Linked DNA regions of Phaeacidiphilus oryzae TH49. The protein of the gene in region 1 interacts with the protein of each later gene in a pairwise test. Links are inferred from orthologs where the notes say so. Each region holds a gene or a part of one and is shown on either strand. Other genes may lie near its edges.

What was found.
Region 2: the proteins of BS73_RS15700 (region 1) and BS73_RS11790 interact in binary tests that used the Escherichia coli proteins (3 or more experiments, as listed by UniProt). The link is inferred for Phaeacidiphilus oryzae TH49 from one-to-one orthologs.

Annotation. Positions count from the first base shown.
Region 1 is NZ_JQMQ01000005.1:2,675,584-2,680,011, reverse strand. What follows is about bases 64-4,425. They hold BS73_RS15700 (multifunctional oxoglutarate decarboxylase/oxoglutarate dehydrogenase thiamine pyrophosphate-binding subunit/dihydrolipoyllysine-residue succinyltransferase subunit), read right to left. Parts: upstream 4,107-4,425; coding sequence 264-4,106; downstream 64-263. Other genes in these bases: BS73_RS15695 (HAMP domain-containing sensor histidine kinase), read right to left, coding at 4,408-4,425; BS73_RS15705 (DUF6104 family protein), read right to left, coding at 64-186. Outside these bases: more of BS73_RS15705, read right to left, coding at 7-63; more of BS73_RS15695, read right to left, coding at 4,426-4,428. UniProt on the Escherichia coli protein: E1 component of the 2-oxoglutarate dehydrogenase (OGDH) complex which catalyzes the decarboxylation of 2-oxoglutarate, the first step in the conversion of 2-oxoglutarate to succinyl-CoA and CO(2).
Region 2 is NZ_JQMQ01000005.1:1,684,664-1,687,600, forward strand. The notes cover bases 67-2,937. They hold BS73_RS11790 (ABC-F family ATP-binding cassette domain-containing protein), read right to left. Parts: upstream 2,366-2,937; coding sequence 767-2,365; downstream 67-766. Other genes in these bases: BS73_RS11785 (helix-turn-helix domain-containing protein), read right to left, coding at 138-365; BS73_RS34605 (hypothetical protein), read right to left, coding at 2,504-2,937. UniProt on the Escherichia coli protein: Genetic data indicate it may be involved in ribosome assembly or function.

The DNA.
Region 1 (4,428 bases):
GCGAGGTCAGTCCTCGTCCTCGTCGTCCAGCCGGGCCAGCCAGGTGGCCAGCCGCTCCACCGGGATCTCGAACTCGGGGTTGAGGTCGACGAACTCCTGGAGGCGGTCGGAGAGCCAGGCGAAGTCGAACTGCTCGTCGCCGCGCCGCGACTGGAGCTCCTCGATGCCACGGTCGGTGAAGTACACGGGTGCTACTCCTGTGGGGGAACGGGGCGGGCCCGGCACCGCGAGGGTGCCGGGCCCGGGTGTCACCGGGAAGCCTCTCAGATCGAGAAGACCTCTTCGACGAGCGCCTTCTGCTGCTCCTGGTGGCGCTTGGCCGAGCCCACCGCCGGAGCGGAGGAGGACGGCCGGGCCACCCGGCGGAGCCGCGAGCCGTTGGCGTTGCGGCCGACGACCACGTCCAGGTGGTCGATCAGGTTGAGCGCGATGAACGGCCAGGCGCCCTGGTTGGCCGGCTCCTCCTGCGCCCAGACGTACTGGACGTTCTCGCCGTACCTGGCCAGCTCCTCCTGGAGCTCGGCGATCGGCAGCGGGTAGAACCGCTCGACGCGGACGATCGCGGTGTCGGTGACGCCGCGGTCCTCCCGCGCCGCCGCCAGGTCGTAGTAGAACTTGCCTGCGGTGATCACGACCTTGCGGACGTTCGCCGGGTCGACGGTGGTGTCGCCGATCACCGGGCGGAAGCCGCCGCTGGTGAAGTTCTCCAGCTGGTCGTTGTTGGCCTTCAGCCGGAGCATCGACTTCGGGGTGAAGACGATCAGCGGCTTGTGGTGCGGGTTGTGCACCTGCCACCGCAGCAGGTGGAAGTAGTTCGACGGCAGCGTCGGCATGGCGACCGTCATGTTCTGGTCCGCGCACATCTGGAGGAAGCGCTCGATCCGGGCCGAGGAGTGGTCCGGGCCCTGGCCCTCGTAGCCGTGCGGCAGGAGGAGGGTGACGCCGGAGGTCTGGCCCCACTTCATCTCCGCGGCCGAGATCAGCTCATCGATCGCGGACTGGGCGCCGTTGGCGAAGTCGCCGAACTGCGCCTCCCACATCACCAGCGAGTCCGGGCGGGCCAGCGAGTAGCCGTACTCGAAGCCCATCGCCGCGTACTCGGAGAGGAGGGAGTCGTAGACCGTGAAGCGGGCCTGGTCCTCGGAGAGGTAGAGCAGCGGGGTGTAGTCCTGGCCGGTCTTGCGGTCCACCAGCACCGCGTGCCGCTGGCCGAAGGTGCCGCGGCGGCTGTCCTGGCCGGCCAGCCGCACCGGGTGGCCCTCCATCAGCAGCGAGCCGACGGCCAGGGCCTCGCCCATCGCCCAGTCGATGGTGCCGTCCTCGATCATCGCCGCCCGGCGCTGCAGCTGCGGCAGCAGGCGCGGGTGGACGGTCAGCCAGTCCGGCAGGTTGACCTGCGACTCGGCGATCCGCTTGGCGACCTCGGCGGAGATGCCGGTCTGCACCGAGACCGGGAAGTTCGCCTGCGGGCGCTCGGTGGCGGCCGGCAGCGGGGCGGCGGTCGCCTCCCGGACCTCGGCGAAGACCTTCTCCAGCTGGTCCTGGTAGTCCTTCAGGGCCTGCTCGGCCTCTTCCAGGGTGATGTCGCCGCGACCGATCAGGCCCTCGGTGTACAGCTTGCGCACCGAGCGCTTGGCGTCGATCAGGTCGTACATCTGCGGGTTGGTGAAGGAGGGGTTGTCGGCCTCGTTGTGACCGCGGCGGCGGTAGCAGATGAGGTCGATGACGACGTCCTTGTTGAACGCCTGGCGGAACTCGAAGGCCAGCCGGGCCACCCGGACCACGGCCTCCGGGTCGTCGCCGTTCACGTGGAAGATCGGAGCCTCGACCATCCGCGCCACGTCGGTGGCGTAGGTGGAGGAGCGGGCCGCGGTCGGTGGGGCGGTGAAGCCCACCTGGTTGTTGACCACCACGTGGACGGTGCCGCCGGTGCGGTAGCCGCGCAGCTGCGACATGTTGAGGGTCTCGGCCACCACGCCCTGGCCCGCGAAGGCCGCGTCGCCGTGGATCTGCAGCGGGAGGACGGTGAAGGCGGTGCCGGCCTTGTCGAGGATGTCCTCCTTGGCCCGGGCGATGCCCTCGACCACCGGGTCGACGGTCTCCAGGTGGGAGGGGTTCGCGGCCAGGGTGACCTTGATCTGGTCGCCGTTCTGGCCGGTGAAGCTGCCCTCCTGGCCCAGGTGGTACTTCACGTCGCCGGAGCCGTGCATCGACTTCGGGTCGAGGTTGCCCTCGAACTCGCGGAAGATCTGGGCGTAGGACTTGCCGACGATGTTGGCCAGCACGTTGAGGCGGCCCCGGTGGGCCATCCCCATCACGGCCTCGTCCAGCTTCTGGCTCGCGGCCGAGTCCAGCAGCGCGTCCAGCAGCGGGATCAGCGACTCGCCGCCCTCCAGCGAGAACCGCTTCTGGCCGACGTACTTGGTCTGCAGGAAGGTCTCGAAGGCCTCGGCGGCGTTCAGCCGGCGGAGGATCCGCAGCTGCTCCTCGCGCTCCGGCTTGTCGAAGCCGCGCTCCACCCGGGCCTGGATCCAGCGGCGCTGCTTGGGGTCCTGGATGTGCATGTACTCGATGCCGGTGGTCCGGCAGTACGAGTCGCGCAGCACGCCGAGGATGTCCCGGAGCTTCATGGTGGCGTGGCCGGCGAAGCCGCCGACCGCGAACTCCCGCTCCAGGTCCCACAGGGTGAGGCCGTGGGCGATGACGTCCAGGTCGGGGTGCTTCCGCTGCTTGTACTCCAGCGGGTCGGTGTCCGCCATCAGGTGGCCGCGCACCCGGTAGGAGTGGATGAGCTCCATCACCCGGGCGGTCTTGTTCACGTCGTTGTCGTGGGACGCGGCCACGTCGGTCGCCCAGCGCACCGGCTCGTAGGGGATGCGCAGCGACTCGAAGAGCTTGTCGTAGAACTCGTCCTCGCCCAGCAGCAGCTGGTGGATCGCGCGCAGGAACTCGCCGGAGGCGGCGCCCTGGATGATCCGGTGGTCGTAGGTCGAGGTCAGCGTCATCACCTTGGAGACGCCCAGGCGGTTCAGGGTCTCCTGCGAGGTGCCCTGGAACTCGGCCGGGTACTCCATGGCGCCGACGCCGAGGATGGTGCCCTGGTTGGGCATCAGCCGCGGGACGGAGTGGACGGTGCCGATGCCGCCGGGGTTGGTGAGGGAAGCGGTCACCCCGGAGAAGTCGTCCATCGTCAGCTTGTTCTGCCGGGCCCGGCGGACGATGTCCTCGTACGCCTGCCAGAAGCCGAAGAAGTCGAGCGTCTCCGCCTTCTTGATGGCGGCCACCACCAGCTGCCGGTCGCCGTTCGGCTTCACCAGGTCGATGGCCAGGCCCAGGTTGACGTGCTCCGGCTTCACCAGGGTCGGCTTGCCGTCCTTCACCTGGTAGCTGTGGTTCATCGTCGGCATCGCCTTCAGCGCCTGCACCATCGCGTAGCCGATGATGTGGGTGAAGGAGACCTTGCCGCCGCGAGCGCGCTTCAGGTGGTTGTTGATCACGATCCGGTTGTCGATCAGCAGCTTCGCCGGGACGGCGCGCACGCTGGTCGCGGTCGGCATCGTGAGGGAGGCGTCCATGTTGGCCGCCACCGCCTTGGCCGGGCCCCGGAGGGCCACGAGCTCCGGACCGGCGGGGGTCTCTGCTTCGGCAGTGGACGGCGTGGATGCCACGGTCTTGCTGTCCCTATTCGTCGAGTTCACGTGCTGTGCAACGGAGTTGGCGCTCGGAGTGGGCGGCACCGGCGCGGCCGGTGCCGGCGGGGCGGGGCCGGCGCGGGCACGGAGGCCGCGGCCGGTGCTGCCGCCGCCGGAGCGGGGCCGGGGTGGGGCCGCCGCGGGAGCCGCGGCGGGTGCGGCCGGGGCCGCCGGCGAGGCGTCCGTCGCGGGGGACTGCGCGGGGCTCGGGTCCGGGGTGGTCACCTCGGTCCCCGGCTTGTAGTCGGCGAAAAAGTCCCACCAGGCTCGGTCTACTGAATTCGGATCCTGGAGGTACTGCTGGTAGATCTCGTCGACCAGCCACTCGTTGGGGCCGAAACCGGACCCGGGCGACTGTTGGTCGTGCGGTGCTTGCGACGAGGTGCTCGAGGTATGGGGGGACTGTGGCGACACGGCGGCAACCGCCCTCTTCCGCTTCCTGAAGTTGGTGGACAGCGGAAAACAAGGCTACGCCCCTGACAGTGATCCTCGCAGGCCTGGACGGCCCAGCGTCGCCCATCTCACAGTGATCCCGGGAAGATTGGCGCGAAAACAGCGTTAGACGGGGCTCGCGTGGGGGCATGGTGTCGGATTGCCCGTTCCGGGCCGCCAACAGAATTGCCCGCAAAACGGGCAATCGGCACGAAATTGCGAGGCGTGGGTCGTAAGCCGATGCGAACTTCGGCCCTCTGGCGCGGTTTGTCGCAATCCTGCGTCAATCCTGTCCAGGCAGGCT
Region 2 (2,937 bases), 990 kb from region 1 along the record:
GTTACCTCCGGCGCGGGAGCGGTGGGACGGGCCGATGCTACCGAAGAGTCAAAAGCGCCCCGCGCATGGGACGGCGGCCGGAGGGCGGTCCGGCCGCCGACTCGTCTGGAGCCGTGGTGTAGCTGGGTGAAGTGCCGTCAGGAACCGGCGCTGGACTTGGCCTTGCCGCGCGTCGCTCCACCCCGGCCGCGGAGGGTGACACCGGATTCGCTCAGCATGCGGTGAACGAAGCCGTAGGAGCGGCCCGTCTCCTCCGCAAGCGCGCGGATGCTGGCGCCGGAGTCGTACTTCCGCTTCAGCTCGGAAGCGAGCTTCTCACGTGCGGCACCGGTTACCCGGCTGCCCTTTTTCAGAGTCTCGGCCACCCGTGCCTCCTCGTAGCAGTGCTCGGTCGGATTCCCATGATCACCCATGGCGCGCATCCTGGCCACCCGTTCCGCAAGGTCGATTCGGGAATTTCCGGTGTCCCGAAGCGGACCGCACATGCGAGAGCCGTCCGAAGGTCCCGCACACCTCCTGGCTTTCGCCCCGGCATCCAGAAGAAAACCCTGATCAGGTGCGGTAATTGAGAAATTGTCAACGATTTGCAGACGTTCCTGCCGCTGCCTGTGGCAACTGTCTGCGGAGGCGGTCTCCCGCTCGGCCGATATGAACTCTTCTGGTCCAGATGCATGATCGGGTGTCCAGAAATGGCGAACCGCGTGCCCGCCCGTGCCAGGGGCGGCACACGCGGGGCGCGGCCGGGAAACCTCGTCGAATGCGCTGGTCAGGCCAGGGAGACCAGTTCGGCGTAGTCCTCGTTCCAGAGGTCCTCGACCCCGTCCGGAAGGAGGATGATCCGCTCCGGCTGGAGGGCGTCCACCGCGCCCTCGTCGTGGGTGACCAGCACGACCGCGCCGGTGAAGGTGTGCAGCGCGTCCAGGATCTCCGCGCGGCTGGCCGGGTCCAGGTTGTTGGTGGGCTCGTCGAGGAGCAGCACGTTGGCGCTGGACACGACCAGGGTGGCCAGCGCCAGCCGGGTCTTCTCGCCGCCGGAGAGGACGCCGGCGGGCTTGTCCACGTCGTCCCCGGAGAAGAGGAAGGACCCCAGGATCTTGCGGATGTCCACCAGGTCCATGTCCGGGGCCGCGGAGCGCATGTTCTCCAGGACGGTGCGCTCCGGGTCCAGGGTCTCGTGCTCCTGGGCGTAGTAGCCGAGCTTGAGGCCGTGGCCGGGGACGACGCTGCCGGTGTCCGGCTTCTCCTGGCCGGCCAGCAGGCGCAGCAGGGTGGTCTTGCCGGCGCCGTTGAGGCCCAGGACGACGACCCGGGAGCCCTTGTCGATGGCCAGGTCGACGTCGGTGAAGATCTCCAGGGATCCATACGACTTGGACAGGCCCTCCGCGGTGAGCGGGGTCTTTCCGCAGGGCGCGGGTTCCGGGAAGCGAAGCTTGGCGACCTTGTCGGAACGGCGTTCGGCTTCCAGACCGGAGAGGAGTTTCTCCGCCCGGCGGGCCATGTTCTGCGCCGCCACCGTTTTCGTGGCCTTTGCACGCATCTTGTCGGCCTGCGCGTTCAGAGCGGCGGCCTTCTTCTCCGCGTTCGCCCGCTCGCGCTTGCGCCGCTTCTCGTCCGCTTCGCGCTGCTGGAGGTACTGCTTCCAGCCCATGTTGTAGATGTCGATCGTCGATCGATTGGCATCCAGGTAGAACACCTTGTTGACGACGGTCTCGACCAGGTTGATGTCGTGCGAGATGACGATGAATCCGCCGCGATAGGTCTTCAGGAAGTCGCGCAGCCAGATGATGGAGTCGGCGTCCAGGTGGTTCGTGGGTTCGTCGAGCAGCAGGATGTCGGAATCCGAGAAGAGGATCCGGGCGAGTTCCACGCGGCGGCGCTGACCGCCGGAAAGGGTGTGCAGCGGCTGGTTCAGGATCCGGTCCGGAAGGCCGAGGCTGGCCGCGATGGTCGCGGCCTCCGCCTCGGCGGCGTAACCGCCCTTGGTGAGGAACTCGGTCTCCAGGCGGGAGTACTTCTTCATCGCCTGTTCCTGGGTGGCGCCCTTGCCGGTGGCGATCCGCTGCTCGGCGGCGCGCATCTTCTCCAGCACCGAGTCCAGGCCGCGGGCGGAGAGGATCCGGTTCTTGGCCAGGACGTCGAGGTCGCCGGTCCGCGGGTCCTGCGGGAGGTAGCCGACCTGGCCCGAGCGGACCACCGTGCCATCGGCCGGGATGCCCTCGCCGGCGAGCACCTTGGTGAGGGTCGTCTTTCCGGCGCCGTTGCGGCCGACCAGGCCGATCCGGTCGCCCTCGGCGATCCGGAACGAGGCGGACTCGATGAGGATCCGGGCGCCGGCGCGCAGTTCCAGGGCGTTGGCGGCGATCACGTGCGGGTTCTCCTGGGCATTCGAAAGCGGATGCGGTCGGCTGGGGACCGCGGGGCGGCTGGGCGGCAGTGCGGCGCGAGGCTGTCAGCAGGCCGGCTCGTCTACCCGGGGAACTGTGGCATGTCGCCAGTCTAACGGTCAGCCGGTTTTCCCTTGGGGGGCCTCGGTACGGGGGCCGGCGGGACGGGGGCGGGCGGGACGGGGGTCCGCGCAGCCGCCGGCGAGGAGGCGGGCGGTGGCGGCGGCGCAGGGCGGCAGCCGGCGGCCGGTGTCGGCGTCCACCACCAGGGGCCGGACGGCCGGCAGCGGGAGGTCGGCGATCTCGATCAGACGGCGGCCGAGGGCGTCCTGATAGACCCGGGGCGGGGTGCCGAGCATCGGCGGGCGGAACGCGGGCGGGTGCGGGGGCGGGACTGCGGTCCCGGTGAAGAGGGACGGACGGGCGTGCGGGCCGGCCGCGATCTGCCAGCGGCGGCCGGCGCCGTCGAAGGCCTCGACCGTGCTGTGCCCGGCGCCGGCCGAGCCGCCCGGGCCACCGCCGGGACAGGCGCGCGGCAGGACCACCGAGCCGT